DNA from 2 places in the Mesorhizobium sp. M7A.F.Ce.TU.012.03.2.1 genome. Region 2 is predicted to be linked to the other one. Evidence: predicted binding sites of a transcription regulator. Region 2 holds the regulator's gene; the other holds the start of a gene.
What was found. Region 2 encodes PhoB, which activates phosphate uptake and scavenging genes when phosphate is short. Its sites were predicted from a motif close to TGTCATNNANCTGTCAT; they were not measured.
Positions count from the first base shown of each region.

Region 1: a site for PhoB is predicted at 6,918-6,934, ahead of EJ079_RS29315 (LTA synthase family protein). Genes of this name have one in related genera too.

Region 1 covers NZ_CP034779.1:5,879,370-5,893,842, reverse strand. The annotation lists gene EJ079_RS29350 (small ribosomal subunit Rsm22 family protein) at 1-567, opposite strand, end outside; gene EJ079_RS29345 (YnfA family protein) at 569-892, opposite strand; gene EJ079_RS29340 (cyclopropane-fatty-acyl-phospholipid synthase family protein) at 960-2,264, opposite strand; gene rplI (50S ribosomal protein L9) at 2,564-3,148, opposite strand; gene rpsR (30S ribosomal protein S18) at 3,368-3,616, opposite strand; gene rpsF (30S ribosomal protein S6) at 3,616-4,116, opposite strand; gene EJ079_RS29320 (hypothetical protein) at 4,544-4,897, shown strand; gene EJ079_RS29315 (LTA synthase family protein) at 4,945-6,879, opposite strand; gene fabD (ACP S-malonyltransferase) at 7,156-8,097, shown strand; gene fabG (3-oxoacyl-[acyl-carrier-protein] reductase) at 8,155-8,892, shown strand; gene EJ079_RS29300 (acyl carrier protein) at 9,103-9,339, shown strand; gene fabF (beta-ketoacyl-ACP synthase II) at 9,374-10,636, shown strand; gene EJ079_RS34075 (hypothetical protein) at 10,624-10,896, opposite strand; gene mltG (endolytic transglycosylase MltG) at 10,895-11,989, shown strand; gene EJ079_RS29285 (YicC/YloC family endoribonuclease) at 12,145-13,035, shown strand; gene gmk (guanylate kinase) at 13,039-13,695, shown strand; gene rsmA (16S rRNA (adenine(1518)-N(6)/adenine(1519)-N(6))-dimethyltransferase RsmA) at 13,833-14,473, opposite strand, start outside.
Region 2 covers NZ_CP034779.1:2,516,111-2,530,583, forward strand. The annotation lists gene EJ079_RS12160 (PAS domain-containing protein) at 1-3,364, shown strand, start outside; gene EJ079_RS12165 (substrate-binding domain-containing protein) at 3,874-4,902, shown strand; gene pstC (phosphate ABC transporter permease subunit PstC) at 4,999-6,465, shown strand; gene pstA (phosphate ABC transporter permease PstA) at 6,462-7,778, shown strand; gene pstB (phosphate ABC transporter ATP-binding protein PstB) at 7,796-8,620, shown strand; gene phoU (phosphate signaling complex protein PhoU) at 8,647-9,354, shown strand; gene phoB (phosphate regulon transcriptional regulator PhoB) at 9,371-10,060, shown strand; gene EJ079_RS12195 (ROK family protein) at 10,077-11,324, opposite strand; gene xylF (D-xylose ABC transporter substrate-binding protein) at 11,595-12,635, shown strand; gene EJ079_RS12205 (sugar ABC transporter permease) at 12,778-14,130, shown strand; gene EJ079_RS12210 (ATP-binding cassette domain-containing protein) at 14,142-14,473, shown strand, end outside.

The DNA.
Region 1 (14,473 bases), 3.4 Mb from region 2:
TCCCGGCTCGACGATCAGCAGCGTGTCGCCGGTGAGTTGCCAGAGCCGGCCGATGAGCTTCGGCAGTGATGCGGGAGCGATTTCATCGAGTACATAGGCGCAAGTGACCAGATCGGCCGGCTTGAGGTCGACAAGGTCGATGGTGGCATCACCCGCCAGCCATCTGGTCTGGGCGGCAATTGTGTCGCCGGCAAGCGTCTCGCCGACTTTGCGCACTGCCGCACTGGCTTCGAACAACACTGCCTGTTCGAGATCGGGCCACAGGTCGGTCGTGGCCCAAAGCACCGTGCCAGGGCCGGCGCCGACATCGAGCAGGCTCCTGGGTTGAAAGCCGGGCTTTGCGTCGCTCAGCGCGTCGAGGCTGGCGCGGATCGCGGCATAGGTCGCCGGCAGCCGCGTCGCCAGATAGGCTTTCACTGCCAGATCCTCGGCCATGTGCAAACGGCCGTCACGCAACTCGGCACGATAACGGTCGGACAGCGTTTTTGCCGCTTGCTTGAGTACCGCAAGAGGAACGTTTTCGAGCAGGCGCTCGACACCTTGGCGAAGGGAGGCCGGCAACTCCATCTCACGCGCCCCGCGGGACGAGAAGGATCACCGAAGCGCCGGCAATGCAGAGCGCGGCACCGGCAAGATCCCAGCGGTCGGGGCGAACGCCCTCCACCAGCCACAGCCAGCCAAGCGACGCCGCGATGTAGATGCCGCCATAGGCGGCGTAGGCACGACCGGCGGCTGACGTGTCGACCAGCGCCAGCAGGAAGCCGAACAGGGCGAGCGAGGCGAGGCCGGGAAGCAGCCAAAGCGGCGACTTTTCCAACCGCCACCAGGCCCAGAACGAAAAGCAGCCGGCGATCTCGGCCAGAGCGGCGGCGGCATAGAGGACGTAGGTCATGAAAAAGGTCCCGCGACGGTCACGGGACCTTTTTCAGTGCAGGCGCCGGCAATGGCAAGCGGCAATGCTATTCCTGGTCAGCAACCTTGCGGCGGCGAACCGGCTTGGCGGCAGGGCTCTTTTTTACCGGTGCCGTTTCACGATGCCCCATGTCGCGCATCTCAAGCGCCTTTTCGCATTTGGCCATGTAGTCGCGCGACATCGGCAGCGTATCGTTCTTCTTGGTGATCTGGATCTGGAAGATGACCAGGTCCTGCCAGCGGAAGGCGGCTTCCGAGGCCGCCAGATAGAATTCCCACATGCGGCAGAAGCGCTCGTCATAGATCGCCTTGGCCTTGTCGCGGTTGGCGGCGAAGCGCTCGCCCCAGTGCTTCAGCGTATCGGCATAGTGGAGCCGCAGGATCTCGACGTCGGTGACGACCAGGCCCGACTTCTCGATCGCCGGCATGACTTCCGAGAGCGACGGGATGTAGCCGCCCGGGAAGATGTATTTGCGGATGAAGGCGCTGGTCGCCCACGGCACGCCGGAACGGCCGATCGTGTGCAACAGCATCACGCCATCGGGCTTGAGCAGCGTCGCGCTCTTGTCGAAGAACGTACGGTAGTGGTTGACGCCGACATGCTCGAACATACCGACCGAGACGATGCGGTCGAAACGCTCGTTGAGTTCGCGGTAGTCCTTCAGCTCGAAGTGCACACGGCTTTCCAGCCCTTGCGCGTGCGCCCGGTCGGTGGCGACGCCATGCTGCTCGGTCGACAGCGTCACGCCCTGCACGTCGACGTCGAACGCCTTGGCGAGGTAGAGGCCAAGCCCGCCCCAGCCGGAGCCGATGTCGAGCACCGTCTGGCCGGCCTTCAGCCGGAGCTTGGCGGCGATGTGGCGTTTCTTGGCGGCCTGCGCTTCGTCGAGCGTCATGTCCGGCTGCTCGAAATAGGCGCAGGAATATTGCATGTCCTCGTCGAGGAAGAGCCGGTAGAGGTCGCCCGACAAATCGTAGTGTCGCTGCACGTTGCGCCGCGAGCGCGAGGCGGTGTTGATCTGCTGCAGCCGGCGGAAGGCGTGGCGCAAGCCTTCGATGGCCTTCGACCAGGTGGCGTCGATGCCGCCGCTGCCCATGTTCTGGAAGGCGATGCGCATCACACCCAGCACCCCGCCCTCTAGAATGTCGAGTTCGCCGTCCATGTAGGCTTCAGGCACCGCCAACATCGGATCGAAGGTGATGGCGCGCTCGGCATGCGCGGTCTTGATGTGCATGTGCACCGGTTCGCCGCTGCCGTCGCCGAAAACCACAGCCGAGCCCTTGGGACCGGTCACCTTGAGATTGCCGGTACGCACCAGGCGGTCGAGAACGCGCTTCAACAGGATATTCATGACCAAATGTCCCCTCTCGGCCAGACAGGCTGCCTTGGCGCGTGACCGCGAAAATCAGTGTCGATTTCCCCGAAGATCTTGCGCCGAACCAAAGTTGCACAGCGTGCTTTGCGCGGCCAAAGGACGCGCGACGCCATAGTCTGCAACAATATATAGGGGTTCGAAAAGTTCCATTTGGCACAAAAATGCCCGGGCGAGAGGCCCGGGCATTGGTCCAGCATGGCTGGATGACGGCAAAGTGATCGAAGCACGCTTCAATCGAGATCGGAGCGCAGCTTCAACCTCTTTGCGATGTATGATCAGGCGTTGTCTTCGCCGCCTTCAAACTCGGTGTTCGGATCGAAGAAGTTCTCCGGCCGGGCGTTGTCGTTGATGTCGTCGCCATAGATCGCTTCGGCGGTGGTCAGAGTCTCGCCCTTGGCCTGGCGCTCGGCTTCGTCGGCCGTGCGGGCGATGTTGAGCGTGACGGTGACCTCGACTTCCGGATGCAGCGCGATCGCCACATTGGTGACACCGATGGTCTTGATCGGCTGGTTGAGCAGGATCTGGTTGCGGTTGATCGAGAAACCTTCCGCCGTCAGCAGATCGGCGATGTCGCGGGTCGAAACGGAACCGTAAAGCTGTCCGGTTTCGCCGGCGGAGCGAACGGCGATGAAGCTCTTGCCGTCGAGCTTTTCGGCGACCTGGGCTGCTTCCGACTTGCGCTCAAGGTTACGGGCTTCGAGTTGGGCGCGCTGGCCTTCGAACTTCTTCTTGTTGGCTTCGTTGGCGCGCAGCGCCTTACCCTGCGGCAGCAGGAAGTTACGGGCGAAGCCGTCCTTGACCTTGACGGTATCGCCCATCTGGCCGAGACGGGAAACGCGTTCGAGAAGAATGACGTCCATGGTTTTGTTCCTTCGGTTGGGCGCCAATCTATCGATGAGATCGACGCCGAATGTCTTGGGAACAGGTCAGGAAGCTTGAGCGCCTTTGGCGCTGGTGTCGCTGTCCTGCCTGTTGCGGCAGTTAGAGGTTTTGACCTCAACCCGGGATTTGATGTTCGGCCCTGCGGCGCCCGTCGCCGTGGGAGAAGAGCGGGCGGCGAACCGCCCGCATTTGAGATATTAGCGAACCACGTAGGGCAGCAGGCCGAGGAAGCGGGCGCGCTTGATCGCCTTGGCGAGTTCGCGCTGCTTCTTCTGGCTGACGGCGGTGATGCGCGACGGCACGATCTTGCCGCGCTCAGAAATGTAGCGCTGCAGCAGACGCACGTCCTTGTAGTCGATCTTGGGCGCGTTGGCGCCGGAGAACGGGCAGGTCTTGCGGCGGCGATGGAACGGGCGCCGGGTCGGGATCTGATTGATGTCGACCATTATTCTGCACCCCCTTCAAAGCCTTCGCGCGGACGGCGCGGACCACGATCGGCACCGGCGTCGCCGAACGAGCGCGGCGGACGATCGCCACGGTCGCCGCGATCACGATCGCCGAACGAACGCGGACCACGATCGCCACGGTCACGGTCGCCGAAGCCGCCGCGTTCCGAGCGCTCTTCGCGCTTCTGCATCATGGCCGACGGGCCTTCCTCATGCGCCTCGACCTTGATGGTCAGGAAACGCAGCACGTCCTCGGACAGGCCCATCTGGCGCTCCATCTCGTTGAGCGCGGCCGCCGGGCAATTCAGGTCCATCAGCGTGTAGTAAGCCTTCCGGTTCTTGTTGACCCGGTAGGTGAGGGACTTCAGTCCCCAGTTCTCGACCCGGCCGACGGACCCGCCATTAGCGGAGATGACACCCTTGTACTGTTCGACAAGCGCATCGACCTGCTGCTGCGAGAGGTCCTGCCGGGCAAGAAACACATGTTCGTAAAGAGCCATTATGTCCTATGCCTTTCTTCGTTTCTCTCCCGGTTCCCGGCGGCAAAAGCCTCTGCAACTTCTCTGACCCGCAAACCCTCGAAGGGGCAGGGGGAAGAAAGGAGCATGACGAGACGGTCGAGAGCGGAGACACGGGAGGCGGAAGCACTTCCGGCTTCACACGAAGGTTCTGAAAAACCTCCGGCCCTCCGTTCAGCCCCCAGCAAGGACCGGCAGATTGCGGGCGTCTATACAGCAATCCGGCCGCAAAGCAAGCGCAAGCGGCATTCCCGTGTGTCTTAGCCGATGATCGGGGAGCAGCAACGGTCGGAGTTGTGGTTTCCGGCAACCACGTCTTAACCACACCAGCAGGTTGTGTGGAGTTGAAGCCTGGCCATCAACGGTCGATTCATCATCGCCGTGGAAGACGCCCGGCATCAGCAAGATCGTGCTGTTGCTCACCGACGGCGAGAACGTCGTCTATGGCGCCAGCCAACAGCCGACGAAATCTGACTACACATCATATGGTTATCTGGCCGGCGGCCGTTTCGGATCGGATAACCAGACGACGGCGGCACGCAATGTCGACGGCTGGACCAAAAACGTCTGCACGCAATTGAAGAACGAGGGCGTGCAAATCTACACCATGGTGCTGCAATCCGACACCGCAGCCAACCGCGCGCTTTACAGCGCCTGCGCTTCTGATCCGAGCGGCTATTATGCAGTCAACGATCCGACCAAATTGCCGGACGTTTTCCAGCAGATCGCCAACAAGTTCTCGAAGCTGCAATTGACGAACTGAACGCGCGATCCGGGACGGACTGGCCGGCTCCTGAGGGATCGTTGGGCTCAACTCGTATGGGCGACAACCTTGTCCTTGTCGACCGTTTCGGGGAAGAAGTCGGGCGCCGCGTGGCGTTTGCCGAACATCATATCATACTGAAGCAGGCGGAAATCGCGGATCGCCGGATCGATCTCCTTCTGCCGCGCCCAATCGGGCGTGGCTTCGCCAGCCGGCGTCAGCAGAAGATTGCGGTCGACGACACGGTAGCGTTCGCTCATCTCGCCCAGGAAGCCGGTGTAGTATGGATGGCTGATCCCGGCCGTTTTCAGGATATGATAGGGCAGGAAGGCTGGGCTGACGGCACCCATCTGCTCAGCCGGCCCGGTGCGGTTCGACCAGATGACCAGCGGCGTCTCGTGATGCTCGAGAGCAGCCTCGGGCGACGCTTCCTTGCGCGGCGCGACATTGTCCTTGAGGAAGCCGGTTTCGACATAGACCGGCCCCAGCGGCGGCAGATGGTCGCCGAAGAAGGCGATTACGGTGGGGCGGGAGCGTTTCTTGGCCCATTCGACGAGGCGTTCGAGGCCGCGATCGGCATCGGCTGAGCCCTCGGCGTAGCTGAGTAGCGATTCGCGCGCCCACTGGCTGATCGGCGCCTGCACCCTATGCGTGGGATTGTAATAGCGGTTCGGCTCGTAGGGACCGTGGTTTTGCAGGCTGACCGCAAAGAAGAACACCGGCTCGTCGCTGGCGTCGGCCTCGCTGATGATCTCGTCGGTCATCGCCGCATCCGATGCCAGTGGCCCGCGCTTTTGCATTGGCGGCAGCGTCTCTTCCGACTTGAAATCGTTGAAGCCGAAATCGGCATAGACCGCGCCACGGTTCCAGAACCAGTTGGTGCCGGGATGGATGGCGCGCGCCCGGTAACCCTGGCTCTTCAGGAAGGTCGCGAGCGAAGGCGTCGGCGTGCGCACATATTGCTGATAGGGGATGCTGCCTGCCGGCAGGAACGCGTTGGAGAAGCCGGTCAGCGCCTCGAACTCGATATTGGCGGTCATGCCGCCGAACTCCGGCGAGAACATCGAGCCCGAGCGCAGCGCCCGCACATTGGGGATTGGATCTGGCGTGATGGTGACGCCAGGCAACTTGGTCGGATCCCAGAAGGATTCGCTCATGACGATGATGATGTCCGGCTTCTCGGCCGGCACCGAGGCGGTCACATCAGGCCTAGCTATCGCTGCGATCGCCTTGTCGGAATAGCCCGGCGGCGCCGAGACATGCGCCATCGGCACGTTGAGGGCAAAGGCCAGCGCAAAGCCGTTGGAGGCATAGTTTTCCTTCTGGTCCCACATGATCGGGATGATCTGCAGCCGATCCCTGGTCCAGGAGAAGGTAGCGTAGTCCATGATCGAAACGAAGAAGGCGAGTAGCGGCACTGCCAGCGTCAGCCGCGCAAGGCGCCCCTTGCGGCTGAGTGCGGGAACCTTGCGGCGCCATAGCCGCCAGCCGTAGACGAGCAGCGACAGGCCGGCGACGATGCCGACGACCATGGCAAGCGCGGTCATCGGCCGTTCGCGTACCAAAAGCGGCAGCAGCGCGAAGATCTGGCGGGCATAGAGGAAATCGGTCGGATAGAGCGGATCGCCGAGATAGTGCGACTTCTGGTGACCGACGAAAGCAAGCGACAAGGTCAGCGGCGCGACGATCATCAGGCTCTGGTGGCTGCGGCCGAGCACCGCATCGAAGCCGATCAGGAGCAGCGCAAACACGACGATGGTGGTCCAGCCCGGCTTGAACGGCTGCAGGAAGAAGGAGATGGTTCCGGCAAAGTCGCCGCGCACGATCAGTTCGATGGCAAACACCAGGATAGCGGCGATCGCCAGGCTGATCAGCCCATAGCGCACGACCGGCCATCTCCTGCCCGGCAGATAGCCGGTGGAGGGGTCGTCTTCCAGGAACTGTGGCGCGGCCTTGCCGGTGCGTTTGTAACTCTTTGCCACTTTAACTTCCCCACCCAGCGACAAGCACGTCACTCGATTGTCATGGAATTGTCACGCAAAGCTAGCGCCTGTAACGGAAATAAGAAGAGCCAGCAAACGAATCGTGAGCGGTTTTCATCAGGAGTGATCGCCAAAAACCCTTTCGCAACAGGCACTCGGCGGACGAGGCTGCCCTCGGGCAGGGTCGAACCGGGCTTGACTTGGCGCCCCGCCATGCGTCACAGGCAAGAAAAACCCGTCTTCAGGCAAGCAAAACCAGCCCTTGGGAGCCCTCGCATGGCCGTTGCATTCACCTTTCCCGGACAAGGCAGCCAGGCGGTCGGCATGGGCAAGGATCTCGCCGACGCCTTCCCCGAAGCGCGCAGGGTCTTCCAGGAAGTCGACGATGCGCTCGGCGAAAACCTGTCGAAGCTGATCTGGGAAGGGCCGGAAGAGACGTTGACGCTGACCGCCAACGCGCAGCCGGCGCTGATGGCGGTGTCGCTGGCCGCGATCCGGGCGCTGGAATCGCGCGGCTTCTCGCTGAAAGGCAAGATCGCCTATGTCGCCGGTCATTCGCTGGGCGAATATTCGGCGTTGGCCGCTGCCGGCTTCGTTTCGGTTGCCGATGCCGCCCGGTTGCTGCGCATACGCGGCAATGCCATGCAGGCGGCGGTGCCGGCCGGCGAGGGCGCCATGGCGGCGATCATCGGATTGGAACAGGTCGATGTCGAAGCCGCTTGCGCGGAAGCCGCCAAAGGCTCTGTCTGCCAGATCGCCAACGACAATGGCGGTGGCCAACTGGTCATCTCCGGCGCCAAGGCCGCGGTCGAACTGGCCGCGAAACTGTGCACCGAGAAAGGCGCCAAACGCGCGCTGATGCTGCAGGTGTCCGCGCCCTTCCATTCCGCGCTGATGGCGCCGGCCGCGAACGTCATGCGCGAAGCCCTGGCCGGCGTGGCAAAGAACGCGCCGGTGGTTCCCGTCCTCTCCAATGTCACGGTCAGCCCGACCAGCGATCCGGACGAGATCGCCCGCCGCCTGGTCGAACAGATAACCGGCCGCGTGCGTTGGCGCGAGACGGTGGAATGGTTCGGCGCAAACGGCGTCACCACACTTTACGAGATCGGCGCCGGCAAGGTGCTTTCAGGATTGGCGCGGCGCATCAACCGCGATGTCGCCACCGCGTCGGTCGGCACCTCGGCTGACGTCGAGGCGGCCATGGCGGCGCTTGCATAAAGCGTCATTTGATCCCATCCCCGTAAAGGGTGTTCTCTTCTCAATCAGGAGACAAAAATGTTCGAATTGACTGGCCGCAAGGCGCTCGTCACCGGCGCATCCGGGGGCATCGGCGAGGCTATCGCCAGGATGCTGCATGCGCAGGGCGCGATCGTCGGCCTGCATGGCACCCGCGTCGAGAAACTGGAAGCGCTGGCTAGCGAGCTTGGCGACCGGGTCAAGCTGTTCCCGGCCAATTTGTCCAACCGTGAGGAGGTCAAGGCGCTCGGCCAGAAAGCCGAAGCCGATCTCGAAGGCGTCGACATCCTGGTCAACAACGCCGGCATCACCAAGGACGGCCTGTTCGTGCGCATGTCGGATGCCGACTGGGACAGCGTGCTCGAGGTCAACCTGACCGCCGTGTTCAGGCTGACCCGCGAACTCACCCACCCGATGATGCGCCGCCGCCATGGCCGCATCATCAACATCACCTCGGTGGTCGGCGTCACCGGCAATCCCGGCCAGACCAATTACTGCGCCTCAAAGGCCGGCATGATCGGCTTTTCCAAATCGCTGGCACAGGAGATCGCCACCCGCAACATCACCGTCAACTGCGTCGCCCCGGGCTTCATCGAATCGGCGATGACCGACAAGCTCAACGACAAGCAGAAAGAGGCGATCATGGCGGCGATCCCGACGCGGCGCATGGGCACCAGCGTTGAAGTCGCGTCCGCCGTCGCTTATCTCGCCTCCAACGAAGCCGCCTACGTCACTGGCCAGACCATCCACGTAAATGGCGGCATGGCTATGATTTGACGAGGTTCGGCAGCAACGCCGGCGGGTTGTGAAAAGAGACCATTTCGGCTTGGACCTCAGCTATTTTTCGTGTAATGCGGCCCGCAACCCGGCGGTTCGGGCAAAAACCGGTCCGTAGTCGTTGCGTTTCCGGCAGGACCATCTTTCAGCTTGATTAGCGGCATTCTGCCCGCTAACGAAGACAGACAAACAAAAGACGAGGATGCCCAAATGAGTGACACCGCAGAGCGCGTCAAGAAGATCGTCATCGAGCACCTTGGCGTCGATGCCGACAAAGTGACGGAGCAGGCGAGCTTCATCGATGATCTGGGCGCCGACAGCCTCGACACGGTCGAACTCGTCATGGCGTTCGAAGAAGAATTCGGCGTCGAGATTCCCGACGATGCGGCTGAGACCATCCTGACCGTTGGCGATGCCGTGAAGTACATCGACAAGGCTTCGGCCTGACGCTTTCCGCAGTCATCACCGGGGAGGACCTGCGATGAGGCGTGTCGTCGTCACGGGCCTTGGGTTGCTGTCGCCGTTCGGCATGGGCTTCGAGCACAGCTGGAAGGAACTTCTGACCGGCCGCAGCGCTGCCAAGCGCATCACTGAGTTCGAGGTGGAGGATCTTGCCTGCAAGATCGCCCACGTCATTCCGCGTGGTGACGGCAGCAATGCCACCTTCAATCCCGAGGCCGTGCTCGAGCCCAAGGAACTGCGCAAGATCGGCGACTTCATCCTTTACGGGATTGCCGCCGCCGACGAGGCGCTGAAGGATTCCGGCTGGGAACCCAAGACGCATGAAGAGCGGTGTGCCACCGGCGTCCTGATCGGCTCCGGCATCGGCGGCATCGAGGGCATCGCCGAGAACGCGATGATCCTCAAGGAGCGCGGCCCGCGCCGCATCAGCCCTTTCTTCATCCCGGGCCAGATCATCAATCTCGTCTCCGGGCAGGTTTCGATCCGGCACGGACTGAAAGGCCCGAACCATGCCGTCGTCACGGCCTGTTCGACCGGCGCGCACGCCATTGGCGATGCTGCCCGGTTGATCATGTGGGGCGATGCCGACGTGATGGTCGCCGGTGGCGCCGAAGCGCCGGTGACGCGGCTGTCGATCGCCGGCTTTGCCGCATGCCGGGCACTGTCGACGGAACGCAATGATTCGCCGCAAACGGCGTCGCGACCCTATGATCGCGACCGCGACGGCTTCGTTATGGGCGAGGGCGCCGGCGTTGTCGTGCTCGAGGAGCTCGAACATGCCAGGGCGCGCGGCGCCAAGATCTATGCCGAGGTGACGGGTTACGGTCTCACCGGCGACGCGCATCACATCACCGCGCCCGCCGAGGATGGCGATGGCGCCTTCCGTTGCATGACGGCGGCACTGAACCGGGCCAAGTTGACGCCGGCCGATGTCGACTACATCAACGCGCACGGCACCTCGACCATGGCCGACACGATCGAGCTCGGCGCGGTCGAGCGGCTTGTCGGCAATGCCGCATCGAAGATTTCGATGTCGTCGACCAAGTCGTCGATCGGCCATCTGCTTGGGGCGGCGGGTGCCGCCGAAGCGATCTTCTCGATCCTTGCCATCAGGGACAATGTCGCGCCGCCGACCATCAACCTCGACAACCCGGAACGCGAAACCGCGATCGACCTGGTGCCGAACAAGCCGCGTGCCCGCCAGATCGACGTTGCGCTGTCCAATTCCTTCGGCTTTGGCGGGACCAACGCGTCGCTGGTCTTCCAGCGCTACAATGGCTGATCGTCCGGCTGCCGGGCGGCGCTTCGGCGTGCCGTCAATTTTGCCATATTCGCCCCTACTCTGCCGCTGGGGATTCGTTGGGCGATCAAACGGTAGGGCGAAATGAACACAAATCCGGCAGGCAACGGAGAATTCGGGCAACGGCCGCCGACATCCGGCCCGATCGTGCCGAAAACGGCCAGCGAAGCGTTGCGGCCGGAGGCTGGCACGCCGCCGCCGAAGCGCTCGCGGGCGTCACGCAGCCAGGTCGTCGTGTTCATGAACTTCGTCATCTCCTCGGTGATGCTGGTGGTTCTGGCGGCCGGCGTCGCGGTCTATTTCGGCAAGCAGGAATTCACCGAACCCGGACCTTCGGCCAATGGCGACACCTTCCTGGTCAAGCCGAGCACCGGCGTCCAGGATATCGCCGACCAGCTCGAACGCCGCGGGTTGATCAGCGACGCCCGGGTATTCCGCCTTGGCGTGCGGGCCTTCGGCAATGATTCCGCGCTGAAAGCCGGCGAGTACGAGATCAAGCCCAGGGCATCCATGCGCGATATCATGGAGCTTCTGAAGAGCGGCAAGTCGGTGATGTATTCGCTGACCATTCCTGAAGGACTGACGGTCGACCAGGCATTGCAGCGCATCGCCGAGGAGAATGCCTTGAGCGGCGACATGCCGGCAACCACGCCGCCGGAGGGCAGCCTCGCCACCGACACGCTGCGCTTCACGCGCGGAGCGACACGCCAGCAGATGGTCGACAAGCTGCTGGCGGATCAGAAGAAGCTGGTCGACGATGTCTGGCAGCGGCGCGCGCCTGACCTGCCGCTGGCCAACGTCGAGGAGTTCGTCACGCTGGCCTCGATCGTCGAGAAGGAGACGGGCAAGGGTGACGAGCGTTCGCGAGTTGCCGCCGTCTTCCTGAACCGGCTTGCCAAGGGCATGCGCCTGCAATCCGATCCGACCATCATCTACGGGCTGTTCGGCGGCAAGGGAAAGCCGGCGGATCGGCCGATCTACCAGTCGGACATCCAGAAACAGACGCCCTACAACACCTATGTGATCAATGGCTTGCCGCCGACGCCGATCGCCAATCCGGGTCGTGCAGCGCTGGAGGCGGTGGCCAATCCGTCGAAGACCGCCGACCTCTATTTCGTTGCCGACGGCACCGGCGGGCACGTCTTTGCCGCGACGCTGGACGAGCACAACGAGAACGTCGCCCGCTATCGCGCGTTGCTGAAGAAGCAGGCCGATGATGCCGCCAAAGCCGCCAAGACGACTGGCACCGGCGACAGCAATGCCGTCGAACCCGCTGGCAGTGGGCCGGCTGACGGTGCCGACGACAGCGGCGGTGACGCGGGCGCTGCCCAGTAAATGAAGAAAGGCGTTGCCCGGCAGGCAACGCCCTGACATTTGGAAGAGCGCCGCGCGTCCGGTTTCGACGCGCCTGCGGCGCAGTCTTTTTCAAGCCGCACTCGCTCTGTCCGGAAAGCCGGTTCAGGGCGATGTGCAAGGGACGTGTGGGCGATATGAATTTGCAGAGCATGACCGGTTTTGCACGTGCCGTCGCCGAGCACGAAGGCACCTCGATCGCCTGGGAGGTCAAGTCCGTAAACGGCAAGAGCGTCGAGGTACGGCTGCGGCTGCCGCAAGGCTTCGAGCGGTTGGAACCTGCTGTCCGGCAAATACTTCAGAAACGTTTTGCACGCGGCAATTTCCAGGCGACGCTGACCATCGGCCGTGCCGTTGGCGCGCAGGCGCAGCCGGTCGTCAACGAAGCCTTCCTGAAGGACCTTGCTGGGCTCGCCAAACGGCTGCAGGAGCAATTCGGCGTTGCTGCGGCGACGTCGGATGGATTGCTTTCGCTGCGCGGCGTGCTCGACATTCCTGAAACCGTCGAAACCGAGGAGGCGAGGGCCGCGCTCGATGCCGCGATCATGGCCGCGCTCGAAGTGGCCTTGAACGGGCTCGAACAGGCACGGCAGGGCGAAGGAGCCGCGCTGGCTTTGCTGTTGTCGGGTCATATCGACACGATCGAGGCGCTGACGCTGCGGGCAGAAGTGGATCCATCCCGCGAGACCGCGGTGATCCGCGAACGCATCGCCGAGCAGGTCAGGCTGCTGATGGACGCTTCCGCCAATCTGGATGCCACCCGACTGCATATGGAGGCGGCGTTCCTGGCCACCAAGGCCGATATTCGCGAAGAGATCGACCGGCTGAAAACGCATGTCGCATCCGGCCGGGCACTGCTGGTGGGCGGCGGCGCGGTCGGTCGCAAGCTCGATTTTCTGGCACAGGAATTTAACCGCGAATCGAATACGCTGTGTTCCAAATCGAATGCCGCAGCCATCACCGCGATCGGCCTGGACCTGAAGGCGGTGGTCGACCAGTTTCGTGAACAGATCCAGAATCTGGAGTAGCCGATGGTTGCCAAGGATTTGGGGTCCCGCATACGCCGCCGGGGCCTGATGCTCGTCCTGTCGTCGCCGTCCGGCGCCGGCAAGTCGACGATCGCGCGCAATCTTCTGGAAAGCGATTCCAGCCTCGAACTGTCGGTCTCGGTCACCACCAGGCCGCGCCGTGGAAGCGAGATCGAAGGCGTCCACTATCATTTTCGGACGATGCGCGAATTCGAGCGGCTTCGTGATTCCGACGCGCTGCTGGAGTGGGCCGAGGTGCATGGCAATTGCTATGCGACGCCGCGCGAACCGGCCGAACTGGCGCTGTCCGAGGGGCGCGACATGCTGTTCGACATCGACTGGCAAGGCGCCCAGCAGCTCAAGGAGAAGATGCGCGCCGACATTGTCTCGATCTTCATCCTGCCGCCATCGATGAAGGAGTTGAAGGCGCGGCTGAAACGTCGCGCTGAAGACCAGGAGGCGGTGATCGAGACGCGGCTGAAAAACGCCCGCAACGAGATCGAGCACTGGAAGGAATATGATTTCGTCATCGTCAATGATGACCTTGACCGCGCCTTCGCCGAAGTGCGCGGCATCGTCGTCGCCGAGCGGCTAAGACGCGACCGCCGGCCAGGCCTGTTCGATTTCGTCTCTGGACTGTTGGACGAGAAGACGGGCTGAGACCTCTTCCTTCGCCCCGTTCACGGGGAGAAGGTGGCCCGAAGGGCCGGATGAGGGGCGGTGCTGGCATTTCAAGGTTCGTGCTGCCCCCTCATCTGCCTGCCGGCATCTTCTCCCCGTAAACGGGGAGAAGAGAGCTACACGGCATTGGTCAGCCGCACGAATTCCTCGACGCTGAGCGTCTCGGCGCGGCGTGTCGGATCGATGCCGGCGCGTTCGAGCAGGGCCTCGCCGCCGAGGCTTTTCACGCTCTGCCGCAGCATCTTGCGACGTTGGCCGAAAGCGGCTTCTGTGACGCGGCCGAGTTTCTTCACCTCGGCGGGCAGGGGCGTCGGGCGCGGCACCAGATGCACCACCGAGGAGGTGACCTTTGGCGGCGGCGTGAATGCCTGTGGCGGTACGTCGAAGGCGATCCTCGCCTCCGTCCGCCAGCCGGCAAGAACCCCCAGCCGGCCATAGCTGTCGCTGCCGGCAGGCGCGACGATGCGCTCGGCCACCTCGCGCTGGAACATCAAAGTCATCGAGGTGTAGAAAGGCGGCCAGTCGCTGACCGCCAACCAGCGCACCAGCAGCTCCGTGCCGATATTGTAGGGCAGGTTGGCCACGATCTTGACCGGGCCGCCATTGCCGGCCGCTCGACTGGCAAGGCCTGTGAAATCCGTCTTCAGCGCATCGCCGGAAACAACCTCCAGCCGGCCGGGATAGTGGTCGGACACTTCGGCAAGAGCAGCCAGGCAACGTTCGTCACGCTCGATGGCGATGACGTGACGCGCGCCGT
Region 2 (14,473 bases):
CAATGACGGCCGCACGCTGATATCGTCGATGGCGCCGCTGGCCGGCGGCAAGCGGCTGATCTCCTATGTCGACGTCACCGACATGAAGAACCGGGAGGCCGAACTTGCCGACGCGCTGGAGAAAGCGCGGCTGGCGGAGGCGGTGATCAACGCCGTCAAGGATCCGATCTTCGTCAAGGACGACCATCTGCGCTTTGTCTTCGTCAACGAGGCGTTCGCGGCTCTGTTTGGCCAGACGCCGCAAGCCATGCTCGGCAAGCCCGGCGGCGATTTCCTCCCAGCGAACGCTGTCGCGCTTTTCGAGCAGAGCGAAGGTGAGGTCCTTGCGACCGGGCGGCCGTACGAAGTGGAAGAGAATTTCGAGGTCGATGGCGCCAGCCGATCGCGCATCGTCAGGAAGAGCCGCGTCGGCATGGCCAGCGGCCGCAACTATGTTGCCGGCTTCCTGTTCGATATTTCCGAAATGAAGCGCCGCGAGACGGAAGCGCAGGATGCGCGCAAGCATCTCGCCAGCGTGCTGGAATCCTTGCCGGCCGCCGTGATCATCTACGATCGCGACGACAGGTTCGTTTTCGCCAACCGCAAGATCCAGGATACGCTGCCGGCCTTGAAGCCGGCATGGCAGCCCGGCTGCACATTCCGCGAGGCACTCGTTCTGGGCCATGCGAACGGCTATTTCCGCGACAGCGGCGATCCACAAGTCGACCAGCTCTACGACAGCGACCATGACCGCTGGCTGGATGCGATCCTCGCCCGCTACCGCTTGCCCAATTCCTGCTACGAGCGTCATAACCCCGACGGCCGCTGGCACCAGGTCTACGACATGCGGACCGATGATGGCACCTTCATCGGTGTTCGCGTTGACATCTCCGAGATCAAGAGCCGCGAGGCGGCATTGCGCGATTCGATGCGCCAGATCGACCTGTTCCGGCACGTGATGGACGAGTTGCCGGTGGCCGCCTTCATCAAGGCGCAGGACCTGAGCATCGAATTCGTCAACAAGGCCTGGTGCGCGATCACCGGCTTGACCAAGGAGGATGTCATCGGCCGCACCGACCGGCAGTTGTTCGGTGCGCAGGACGCCGATGGCTACAGCCATGACGACACGCAAGTCGCCGTGACGGGCGCCGTCAGGGAGGTCGAGGAACCCGTCACCCATCGCGACGGCACGGTTCGGCAGTTGATGACGCGCAAGAGCCGCCTGGTGACGCTGGACGGGTCGGTGCATCTGGTCGGTTCGAGCACCGACATCACCGACGTCAAGGCGCGCGAGCGTGCGCTGGAAGAGAGCATGCGCGAGAACGAGGTGTTCCGCAGCCTGATCGACAACGTGCCGGTATCGATCTACGCCAAGCGCTCCGATCTCAGGCAGTTCTATGTCAACAAGGGCTGGTGCGATCTCACGGGCTTCAGCAAGGAAGAGGCTATCGGCAAGACCGACATCGAGATTTTCGGGCCCGATGGCGAGGCTTTCGTCAATGGCGACCTCGCCGTGCTGCGCACCGGCGAAACCCAGGAGGTCGAAGAGACGGTGACGTTGGCCGACGGCAGCGTCAGGCATCAATTCGCCCGCAAGGGCGCGATGATCGCCTCCGACGGCTCGCTCTATCTGATCGGCTCGACCACCGACATCACCGAGCTGAAGATGCGAGAGGCGGAACTACGCGAAGCGCGTCAGCGCGCCGTGCTCGCCGACCGCGCCAAGTCGGAATTCCTCGCCAATATGAGCCATGAGATCCGTACGCCGATGAACGGTGTGCTCGGCATGGCCGAACTGCTGGCCAAATCGGACCTCGACCCGAAGCAGAAGACGTTTACCGACATCATCGTGAAATCGGGCAATGCGCTGCTCACCATCATCAACGACATCCTGGACTTCTCCAAGATCGATGCCGGTCAGTTGGTGCTCGATCCGGCGCCCTTCAATCTGGCCGAGGCGATCGAGGATGTGGCGACGCTGGTGTCGACACGTGCCAAGGAAAAGGACCTCGAGCTGATCGTTCGTGTCGAGCCTCGGCTCGAGAGCCTGTTCGTCGGCGATGTCGGCCGTATCAGACAGATCGTCACCAACCTGCTCGGCAACGCGGTGAAATTCACCGATGAAGGCCATGTGCTGGTCGACGTCACCGGCGAGAGGGCTCCAACCGGAACGAAGCTGACGATCTCGGTCACCGATACAGGTATCGGTATCCCCGAGGAAAAACTGAAACTGGTGTTCGAGAAATTCAGCCAGGTCGACACCTCGTCGACGAGGCGACACGAGGGGACCGGTCTCGGCCTCGCCATCACCTCGCGGCTCGTCGAGCTGATGGGCGGCGATATCGGGGTCGAAAGTGCGGAAGGCAAGGGCTCGACTTTCTGGTTCTCGGTGACGCTGCCGAGGGCCGGACAGCAGAACGGACAGCGCATCATGCCGATCGACGTGACCGGTGCGCGTGTGCTGATTGTCGACGACAATGCCGTCAACAGGGCGATCCTGACCGAGCAGATGACGTCGTGGACGTTCGATTCCTGCGCTGCCGAAAGTGGCGCAGAAGGCCTCAGGGTGCTGATCGCCGCCGCCGCCTATGGCGTCCCGGTCGACTGCGTCGTGCTCGATTACCAGATGCCTGGAATGAGCGGCGCCGAAATGGCGCGGATCGTGCGCAACACCGCCGGCCTTGCCGGCACGCCGATCATCATGCTGACCTCGGTCGACCAGTCGCTCGCCAACACCAGCTATCGCGATCTCGGCATCGATGCCCAGTTGATCAAGCCGGCGCGCTCTTCGGTGCTGCTGGAAACGCTGGTCGCCACCATCCAGCGGCATCGCCACAACACGAGCGGCAGCGACGCGCAGCCGCTCGCAGCCGACGTCGCTACGGGTTATGTGATGCGGACGCAGCCCTCGGCACCGTCCGAACAGCGGGCGCTGCTGCAGCCGCCTTCGATTCGCCCCCGGCCACCGGTGGCGGCTGGCGGCGACAGGCTGGATATCCTGGTGGCCGAGGACAATGAGGTGAACCAGATGGTGTTCACCCAGATCCTCGGCGAGACCGGTTATGGTTTCGAGATCGTCGGCAATGGCCGCAAGGCGCTCGACGCCTTCGGCCGGCTGAACCCGTGCATGATCCTGATGGATGTCTCCATGCCGGAGATGAACGGTCTCGAAGCAACCGCCGCCATTCGCCGGCTGGAGGAAGAAACCGGCACGCATGTGCCGATCGTCGGCGTCACCGCGCATGCGCTGAAGGGCGACCGCGAGCGCTGCCTGGAGGCAGGCATGGACGACTATCTGCCCAAGCCGATCAGTCCCCGGGCGTTGCTCGAGAAGGTCGAGCGCTGGGTCGGCGCCAGCCGGCAGGCGCAGCGCAACGCCGGGTAAGGCCGGCTCTGCCCGAGTACCGGGAATACGGCGAAGATTCGCGCCCCTGTCAGCGGCCAAGACTATGGTGCGATCGCACCATATGAAAGGCGGCATCCAGCCGAGACAATAGCGACATTCGAATTCCGCTCTTCCCAGTTACGGGCGGGAGCAGCGACCGCCGGCATGAGACAGCGTCAACCTACCCCAACGGACCTGTTTTCGGCGATGGCCCGGCCACGACACCGTCTGGCTGAGAGCAACGCGCTCCCGTCCGGCTTTTCTTCATAAAGGCCGGCTGATCCCCAAATCGCCGGCCAGCCTCGACCGAATCGAGCAAGTCCCTGATTCCGGTGACAAAGCGGGGCTGCGTCGGGAGTGCCGGCCAGGCGGCATTCTGCTCATCCCGATGACGCGTTACCGGGGTGACATCAAACTGTCATGCGACTGTTATAATCGAAGGCTATTGGCCTCAGCGGGCGCCGACTGACGAGCGCCGAGAGACCATCTTCCGAACAGGAGCAGGCCACATGAAGAAATTCCTCTATACGGCGTCGGCCGCTGCGCTTGCGCTCGCCGCGACGTCCGGCTTCGCCGCCGCGCGCGACCAGATCCAGGTCGCCGGATCATCGACAGTGTTACCTTATGCCAAGATCGTCGCCGAGCAGTTCGGCGAAACATTCACCAACTTCAAGACCCCGGTCGTCGAATCCGGCGGCAGCGGCGCGGGCATCAAGGAATTCTGCAAGGGCGTCGGCGAAGACACGATCGACATCGCCAATTCGTCGCGTCCGATCAAGGCGGACGAACTCAAGTCCTGCGCCGACGCCGGCGTGAAGGAAGTCCAGGAAGTCCGGATCGGCTATGACGGCATCGTCTTCGCCACCGACATCAAGGGCCCGGATTGGGCGCTGGTTCCCGCCGACATCTACAAGGCGCTCGCGGCCAAGCTGGTCGTCGACGGCAAGCTCGTCGACAATCCGAACACCAAGTGGAGCCAGGTCAATCCGAAGCTGCCCGACTGGGACATCGCCGCCTATATTCCGGGCGAAAAGCACGGCACGCGCGAAGTGTTCGAGACCAAGCTTCTCGATGCCGGCTGTGACAAGGCTGCTCTCAAGGCCGCCGGCATTGCCGACGACAAGGAAATCGGCAAAACCTGCATCGCCATCCGCAAGGACGGCAAGGCCGTCGACATCGATGGCGACTATACCGAGACGCTCGCCCGCATCGACTCCAACAAGACCGGCGTCGGCGTGTTTGGCCTCGCCTTCTATGAGAACAATGCCGACAAGCTGAAGGTCGCCACCGTGGAAGACGTCGTGCCTTCGACCGGGACGATCGCCAGCGGCAAGTATCCCGTCTCGCGCCCGCTGTTCTTCTACGTCAAGAAGGCGCATCTGGGCGTCGTTCCCGGCCTCAAGGAATATGTCGAGTTCTTCCTTGACGACCAGATGGTTGGCCCGGAAAGCCCGCTCGCCGAATACGGCCTCGTTGCTGCTCCGGATGCCGAGCGTCAGGCCCAGCGTGACGCTTTCGCCGCCGGAAAGTCGATGTAATCAGCTGCCGAACCGGGGTGCGGGCCAAATCCCGCGCCCCGGTTTCATCGCAGGCCGCAATGGCGGCTGCGTAAGAATTTCTCTTGGGGTGGGTCCATGTCGTCCTTGCTCGTACTGGCCATCGTCGTTGCCGTCGGCCTGGTTGCCTTTTTCATCGGTCGGCAACGTGCCGCGGCCCACGACAATGGCAAGGTCAAGCCGCATTCGCGCGCCCACTATCATGGCTGGTGGGCCTTCCTGCTCGCCGTTCTGCCTGCTTTTTTGCTGCTTGCCGTCTGGACCGTCGGGTCTTCCGTCTATCTTGACCGACACATTCACACTGCCTTGCCCGAGCGCACCGTCGACAGCAAGGTTGCCAGTGAGGCACTGGATGTCAGCCTGGTAAAGAGCCTCGCCAGGGGCCTGCGCAAACTCGATGCAGGCACACTGGCCGCAATGCCTGCCAGCTTTGCCGAGCTGCAGCCGCTGCTCGCCGCCAAGGGTGTGGCACTGGCGAGCGACACGCAGGATTACATGATCCCGATCGCCGTCGAGGCGAACAAGGTCCAGGACCGGCTCGGCCTGTTCGGCGCCATTGTCATTCTCGTTTCCTCGATCGCCGGCGCCTTCTATGCGCTCAGGCAGATCGAGCCGCGCGCCAGGGCACGCAACAATGTCGAGAGGCTGATGCTGTGGGGGCTGCTTGCCGCCTCCACCATCGCCATCCTGACAACCATCGGCATCGTGCTTTCGATGCTGTTCCAGACGATCACCTTCTTCGAAAGCGTCTCGCCGATGAGTTTCTTCTTCGGCACCGTCTGGGATCCGCGTTTTGCCGCTGCCGGTTCGGGCGGCAGCCAGGGCCAATTCGGCCTGATCCCGCTTCTTGCGGGCACGCTCTACATCGCCGCCGTCGCGCTGCTGGTTGCGGTGCCGGTCGGGCTGATGTCGGCTGTCTACATGGCCGAGTATGCAACGCCCAAGGTGCGCTCGGTGGTTAAGCCGGCGCTTGAACTGCTGGCCGGCATACCGACCATCGTCTACGGCATCTTCGCCGTCGTCACGCTTGGGCCGTTCCTGCGCGACCTGTCCGCGGCGCTGACCGGCGGTTCGCCCTTCATCCAGGGCCAGAGCATCTTCACCGCCGGCCTGGTCATGGGCGTCATGCTGATCCCGGTGGTGTCCTCTCTTTCGGACGACATCATAACCGCGGTGCCGCGCGCCATGCGCGACGGGTCGCTTGGCCTCGGCGCGACCCGCTCCGAGACGATCAAGCGGGTGATCCTGCCGGCTGCACTACCCGGCATCGTCGGCGCCATCCTGCTGACCGCCTCGCGCGCCATCGGCGAAACGATGATTGTCGTGCTGGCGGCGGGCGTCGCCGCCAACCTCACCATCAACCCGTTCGAGGCGATGACGACCATCACCGTCAAGATCGTCAACCAGCTCACCGGCGACCTCGAGTTCAATTCGCCGCAGACGCTGGTCGCCTTCGCACTCGGCCTGACGCTGTTCGCGCTGACGTTGGTGATGAACATCGTCGCGCTCTACATCGTGCGCAAATATCGGGAGCAGTACGAATGACCGACATTTCCATGAATACGATGGTCAGGGCGGCGGCCCATCCGCGCCGCGACATCGGCCTGAAGGCCCGTTACGCCGCCGAACGCCGTTTCCGCATCTATGGCGTCGTGGCGATTTCCGTAGGCCTGGCGTTCCTGGCAATCATGCTGATCACCATCGTCTCGAAAGGCTACACCGCCTTCTGGCAGACGACGGTATCACTGCCGATCTCGTTCGACGAGAAGGTGATCGATCCTTCCGGCAAGCGTGCAACCGATCCGAGCGTTCTGATCAAGGCAAATTATCCCAAGCTCGCCGAAAACGCGCTTGTGGCCAAGCTCGGCATCTCTCCTGATGACAAGCCGATGATCCAGAAGCTCAAGGGCTTCCTGTCGGAAGGCGCCCGCGTCCAGTTGCGCGACATCGTTGCCGCCGATCCGTCCGTGATCGGCACGACACGCAACGTCAACATCCTCGCCGCCGCCAATCTCGACTCGGCTTTCAAGGGCCAGATCGACCTCAGTGTCGAGGAAGCGCGACGCAAGGTCTCGGACCAGCAGATCACCTGGATGAACAAGCTCAAGACCGAGGGCGCGATGGCCGAGCACTTCAACAGCGGCCTGTTCACCTACGGCGCCTCCAGCCGCCCGGAAACCTCGGGCATGGGCGTGGCGATCATCGGCTCGTTTTATATGATGGTAATCGTGTTGCTCCTGGCGCTACCGATCGGCGTCGCCGCCTCCATCTATCTGGAGGAGTTCGCCAAGAAGAACCGTTTCACCGACCTTATCGAGGTCAACATCAACAATCTGGCAGCGGTGCCGTCAATCGTCTTCGGCTTGCTCGGCCTCGCGGTGTTCATCAATTTCCTGGGCATGCCGCGCTCCGCCGCTTTCGTCGGCGGCCTGGTGCTGACACTGATGACGCTGCCGACGATCATCATCGCGACGCGCGCTGCACTTGCCGCGGTGCCGCCGTCGATCCGCTCGGCGGCTCTCGGTCTTGGCGCCTCCAAGATGCAGATGGTGTTCCAGCACATCCTGCCGCTTGCCGCACCCGGCATCCTCACCGGCACCATCATCGGTCTAGCGCGTGCGCTCGGTGAAACCGCGCCCCTGCTGCTAATCGGCATGGTCGCCTTCGTCGCCGATCCACCGACGACGCCTTTCGATCCGGCCACCGCGCTGCCGGTGCAGATCTATATGTGGGCGAACGAGGCCGAACGCGCCTTCGTCGAGCGCATGTCGGGCGCGATCATCATCCTGCTCGTCTTCCTCATGGCCATGAACATCACCGCGATCGTGCTTCGGCGTCGGTTCGAGCGGCGCTGGTAGAAAAAAGGCATTTTGGTATGAACATCATGACCGAACAGTCCCTTGAAAACGCAGTGGGCGATAAGATGAACGCCAAGTCGAACGAAGTGATCAAAATGCGCGGCGACAAGGTCGGCGTGTTCTATGGCGAGAAGCAGGCGCTGTTCGATGTCAATCTCGACGTCCGCCTGAATCAGGTGACGGCGCTGATCGGCCCCTCCGGCTGCGGCAAGTCGACCTTCCTGCGTTGCCTCAACCGCATGAACGACACCATCGATTCCGCGCGGGTAACCGGCAAGATAACGCTCGACGAAGAAGACATCTACGACAAGAACATCGATGTCGTCGAACTCAGGGCGCGCGTCGGCATGGTGTTTCAGAAACCCAATCCGTTCCCCAAGTCGATCTACGAGAACGTCGCCTATGGCCCGCGCATCCACGGATTGGCCAAGCGCAAGGCCGACATGGATCAGATCGTCGAGTCGAGCCTGAAGAAGGCGGCAATCTGGAACGAGGTGAAGGACCGTTTGCAGGAACCTGGCACGGGTCTTTCCGGTGGCCAGCAGCAGCGTCTGTGCATTGCACGCGCCATCGCCGTGTCGCCCGAGGTGATCCTGATGGACGAGCCGTGTTCGGCGCTCGATCCGATCGCCACTGCTCGCGTCGAGGAACTGATCGACGAACTGCGCCAGAACTATACGATCGTCATCGTCACCCATTCGATGCAGCAGGCAGCGCGCGTGTCGCAGCGCACCGCGATGTTCCATCTAGGCTATCTGGTCGAGGAGGGCGCCACCGACAAGATGTTCACCACCCCCGACGACAAACGCACCCAGGACTACATCACCGGCCGGTTCGGCTGAGCTCAGGCATATGAGGGACGAAGATCATGGGTGAACATACCGTTGCATCTTTCGATGAGGATCTGGAGCAGATCAGCCAGCTGATCCGCGACATGGGCGATCTCGCCCGCTCGATGGTCAGTGGCTCGACCAAGGCTTTGCTCAATTCGGACAATGCGCTGGCGCAGCGCGTGGTTTCCGACGATGCCATCATGGATGCCCGCCAGCGCGAGCTGGACGATCGCGCCATCACGCTGATCGCCAAGCGCCAGCCAATGGCCAACGATCTGCGTGCGGTGGTCGGTTCGATCCGCATGGCCGGCGACCTCGAGCGCATCGGCGACCTTGCCAAGAACATCGCCAAGCGCGTCGGCACTGTCGGGCTGAGCGTCACGCCGCACGATCTTTCGCATTCGATCGACGCGATGGCGCAGCTGGTGCTGATCCAGGTGCAGGGGGTCGTCGACGAGTATGCCGCCGCTGACGCGGCAGCGCTTGCCACGCTCAGAAACAATGATGAACGCATCGACGTCAAATACACCTCGGTGTTCCGCGAGCTGCTGACCTACATGATGGAAGATCCCCGCAACATCACGGCGTGCACGCACCTGTTGTTTTGCGCCAAGAACCTCGAGCGGATCGGCGACCACGTGACCAACATCGCCGAAAATGCCTACTATGTTTTGACCGGCACGCAGCTGCCAGCCAATCGTCCGAAGCAGGACGAGACGGCAATGTCCGCGCCAGCGGCATAACAGGGGTGACCAGCCGATGATCGCACCACGCATCATGGTGGTGGAGGATGAGGAGCCGCTAGGCGTGCTGCTCCGCTACAATCTTGAATCCGAAGGTTACCAGGTCGAGGTGGTGACGCGCGGCGATGAGGCCGAAATCCGGCTGCAGGAGAACGTTCCCGATCTTCTGGTGCTCGACTGGATGGTGCCTGCGGTTTCGGGCATCGAACTCTGCCGGCGCCTGCGAATGCGTCCCGAGACCGAGCGGCTGCCGATCATCATGCTGACCGCGCGAGGCGAGGAAAGCGACCGCGTGCGCGGCCTGTCGACCGGCGCCGACGACTATCTGGTCAAGCCCTTCTCGACGCCAGAGTTCATGGCCAGGGTCAAGGCGCTGCTGCGCCGGGCCAAGCCGGAAGTGCTGTCCAGCGTGCTAAAGGTCGGCGATATCGTGCTCGATCGCGAGTCGCACCGTGTCTATCGCAAGAAGAGCGAGATCCGGCTTGGGCCGACGGAATTCCGCCTGCTCGAATTCATGATGCGCCATCCAGGCCGCGTGTTCTCGCGCAGCCAGCTGCTCGACAATGTCTGGGGCGAGACGATCTACATCGACGAGCGCACGGTCGACGTGCATGTCGGCCGGCTGCGCAAGGCGGTCAACAATGGCCGTATGCCTGATGTCATCCGCACGATCCGTGGGGCCGGATACGCCATCCGAGAGGACTGAACTCCCTCGTTTGAACTCACGCCACGTTCTTGCCGCCGAAACCGGATCTCGCCTGCACGCCCGGCGCAAAAATCTCCTGATCGACGAAGATCAGCGCCCGCATGGCGCAGCCCTCGCGGATCAGCGGCAGTTCGTTCGGCTCGGTGTCGAAGGAAATCGATTTGGAATGCTGGCCGCCGGCGGTCTGGGCAATCGCTTGCCGCAATGCCGGCTCGATCAGGTCGAAGGCGGCGGCGCTGACACCGACCATGGCGACCGGCGCCGGATCGATCAGCGCGAACAGGCTGCCGAGGCCGTAGCCGAGCGCTTCGCCGGCCTTGCGATAGGCTTCCCGTTCGGGTCCGTCACCTTCGCGGGCCGCGGCAGCCAGGGCGCGCATGTCGGCGTCGCTGACATCGGCAACGGGTTCTGCATCCTCGCCCATCTGCCTGGCGTTGCGCCAGATGGCGTAATTGCCCGCATAGGCTTCGACGCAGCCGCGCCGTCCGCAGCGACATAGCGCGCCGTTCGGCCGATGGATCATGTGGCCGAATTCGCCGCCCGAAGAATGGGTGCCGGTGAACAATTCGCCCTTCAGCACCAGTCCCATGCCGATGCCGTGCGACAAAAGGATAGCGATGAAATCGTCGCGGTAACGATCGGGGTCGCGCCAGCGCAGCGCCACCGCCATCATGTTGCAGTCGTTCTCCATTATGGCAGGGATGCCGAACTGGTCTTCGAATATGTCAGCGAAGGCGATGTCGGTGTGCGGCGTGATCGGCGACCACAGCATGGCGCGGGCACGGGTGTCGGTGATGCCCTGGATGGCCAGCGCGATGCGGGCGATGCTGCGCACGTCCAGGTCGGGATCTGCCAGGCGGCGCCGCACGATGGCCGTGCATTCCCCGATCAGCGACTCGCGCGACATCGTCAGCGTGTCCAGCCGGCGCTGTTCCTCGGATATTACCTGGCCGGCATAGTCGATGACGGCGACGGAGAGGAAGTTCAGCGACAGCACCACGGTCATTACCGCGGCCGCTTCCGGATTGAGACTGAGGCCGACCTGCGGCCGGCCGCGTTTGAGTGAGCCGGCCTCGCTCGGCTTGCTTTCGGTCAGGATGCCTTCGACGATCAGGTCCGCTGAAATCGCCGAGATGGTCGAATGGCTGAGGCTTGTGGTCGCGGCGATCTCGGTTCGCGACGGCTGTCCGGCGCGGCGCACTGCCGCGATCACCATGGCGCGGTTGCGGCGGCGCAGATCGTCGTGGCGGATTCCGACCGACATGTTCTTTCATATCCTCCCGGTCGCCGCGGTTCCTCCTGCCCCTGGAACGCTGTCGGTGACGCCGGTAAATACTGGCAGAAGCTGCAGGCCGTGTCATTTATTTATTCCGAGACTCGAAAAAAACTCGAAATGACATCAAAATCCATCAGAATCGATGTTGACAGCGTTCGGGCGTTGGCCCAGTATTTTTTCGAGGCTCGAAAAAATAGAGCCTCTGTGCCGGCCCTCGGGTCAGTTTGGTCGCGCCATACGCGGCGCAGGGAGGATAATATGAAAAGATTCACGGCCGCCATCCTGGCGGGTGCCGCCATGTCGCTGACGCTCGCGTCTGTCGCGCAGGCGAAGGACAAGGTCGTCGGCGTTTCGTGGTCCAACTTCCAGGAAGAACGCTGGAAGACCGACGAAGCCGCCATGAAGACGGCGATCGAGGCCGCTGGCGACAAGTACATCTCCGCCGATGCGCAGTCCAATCCCGGCAAGCAGCTTACCGATGTCGAAAGCCTGATCTCGCAGGGCGCTAATTCCCTGATCATCCTGGCGCAGGACGCTTCGGCCATCGGCCCGGCCGTGCAGAAGGCGCTGGACGAAGGCATTCCGGTCGTCGGCTATGACCGGCTGATCGAGAACAAGGACGTCTTCTATCTGACCTTCGACAACAAGGAAGTCGGCCGCATGCAGGCCCGCGAAGTGTTCAAGGTCAAGCCGGAAGGCAACTACGTCTTCATCAAGGGCTCCGGTGCCGATCCCAATGCCGACTTCCTGTTCTCGGGCTCGATGGAAGTGCTCAAGGAAGCCATCGACAGCGGCAAGATCAAGAATGTCGGCGAAGCCTACACGGATGGCTGGCTGCCCGCCAACGCCCAGAAGAACATGGAGCAGTTCCTGACCGCCAACGACAACAAGGTCGACGCGGTGGTCGCGGCCAATGACGGCACTGCCGGTGGCGTCGTCGCGGCGCTGACGGCTCAAGGCTTGGCCGGCACCGTGCCGGTCTCGGGTCAGGACGGCGACCACGCCGCGCTGAACCGCATCGCCCTCGGCACGCAAACCGTGTCGGTGTGGAAGGACGCGCGGGAGCTCGGCAAGAATGCCGCCGAGATCGCCTCGCAACTGGCCGACGGCAAGAAGACGAGCGACATCGCCGGCGCCAAGGACTTCACGACGCCGGGCGGCAACACCGTCAAGTCGCTGTTCCTGACCCCGGTTGCCATCACCAAGGACAATCTCAACGTCGTCATCGACGCCGGCTGGATCAAGAAGGACGAAGTCTGCGCGGGTGTCGCCGCCGGCACCGTGGCGGCCTGCAACTGATCCGTACCACTTTGAAATATCTGAACGCCGCGGCCCAAAAGCCGCGGCGTTTTCTCAAAGAATTCTGTTTCCGCATCATGCGGATAGCTTCTAGGCTGGGCTCCGGCATGCGCGTCAGACGGCCAGCCGGTGGGAGGAAACCATGACCGATACGACGTCAAACCCGCAGACCGATACGGCGCGCGCGTCGGAACTCGGCGCCGTCGCCCGGTTCCTGAAGGCGACCGAGATCGACACCCGCATGCTCGGCATGATCGGCGCGCTGCTGGTCATCTGGATTGGGCTGCATGTCATTTCCAGCCTGCGCCTTGGCGTCAATCCGCTCGATTTCGACAGCCGCACCTTTCTCACGCCGCGCAATCTGTGGAACCTGTCGGTGCAGACGTCCGCGGTTGCCATCATGGCCTGCGGCATGGTGCTGGTCATCGTCATGCGCAACATCGACCTGTCGGTCGGTTCCGCCGAGGGCCTGATCGGCATGGTGATGGGATTTGCCCAGGTGCATTTCCTGGTGCGCTTTGTCGGGCTCGAACTCGGCAACCCGTGGATCTGGGTCCTGGCACTGGTCATCGGCCTGGCGCTCGGCCTGTTGATCGGCGCTTTTCAAGGCTTCGTCATCGCCTATCTCGAAGTGCCCGCCTTTATCGTGACGCTGGGCGGCCTGCTGGTCTGGCGCGGTGCCGCCTGGTGGGTCACTTCAGGCCAGACCGTGGCGCCGCTTAACGCCACTTTTCAGCTGATGGGCGGTGGGCCGGCGGGATCGATCGGCGCGACCTGGAGCTGGATCGTTGGGATCGTCGCCTGCCTCGCCGTGGTGTTTGGGCTGTTCAACGGGCGGGTGCAGCGCAAGCGTTTCCGGTTTCCGCTACGTCCGATCTGGGCCGAGGCGCTGCTTGGAGTCGTCACCTGCGGCGCCATCATGGGTGCGGTCTGGCTCGCCAACTCCTACCCCTGGCCGATCGGCATCGTGAACAGATATGCGGCCGCCAACAACATCACCGTTCCCGAAGGCGGCCTGTTCATCGCCCACGGTATCGCCATACCGGTGCTGATGGCTGTCGCCGTCGGGCTGGTGATGACCTTCATCACCAACCGCACCCGTTTCGGCCGCTATGTGTTCGCCATCGGCGGCAATCCCGAGGCGGCTAATCTCGCCGGCATCAACACGCGATGGATCACCATGAAGGTGTTCATGATCATGGGCGTGCTGGCCACGATTGCCGCGGCGATCTCCTCGGCCCGGCAGAATTCGGCCACCAACGTGCTTGGAACGCTCGACGAACTGCTCGTCATTGCAGCCGCCGTGATCGGCGGCACGTCGCTTGCCGGCGGATCGGGAACGATCATCGGCGCCATGCTGGGCGCGCTGCTGATGCAGTCGCTGCAGTCCGGCATGGTGCTGCTCGGCGTCGACTCGCCGCTGCAGAGCATCGTCGTCGGGGCCGTACTGGTCATCGCCGTGTGGCTCGACACCGTCTATCGCAAGCGCGTCTAGGAGGGCATGCCATGAATGACAAGACTGCTCCTGCAGCCACCGCGCTGATCGACATGAGGAACATCTCGATCGCGTTTGGCGGCATCCGCGCCGTCGACGACGCCTCGATCGATCTTTTCCCCGGCGAGGTCGTGGCGCTGCTCGGCCACAATGGCGCCGGCAAGTCGACATTGATCAAGATCCTGTCCGGCGCCTACAAGCGCGATTCGGGCCAGATCTTCGTCAACGGCGAGGAGGCATCGATCTCCAATCCACGCGACGCCAAGAAATACGGCATCGAGACGATCTACCAGACGCTGGCGTTGGCCGACAATGTCGACGCCGCCGCCAATCTGTTCCTCGG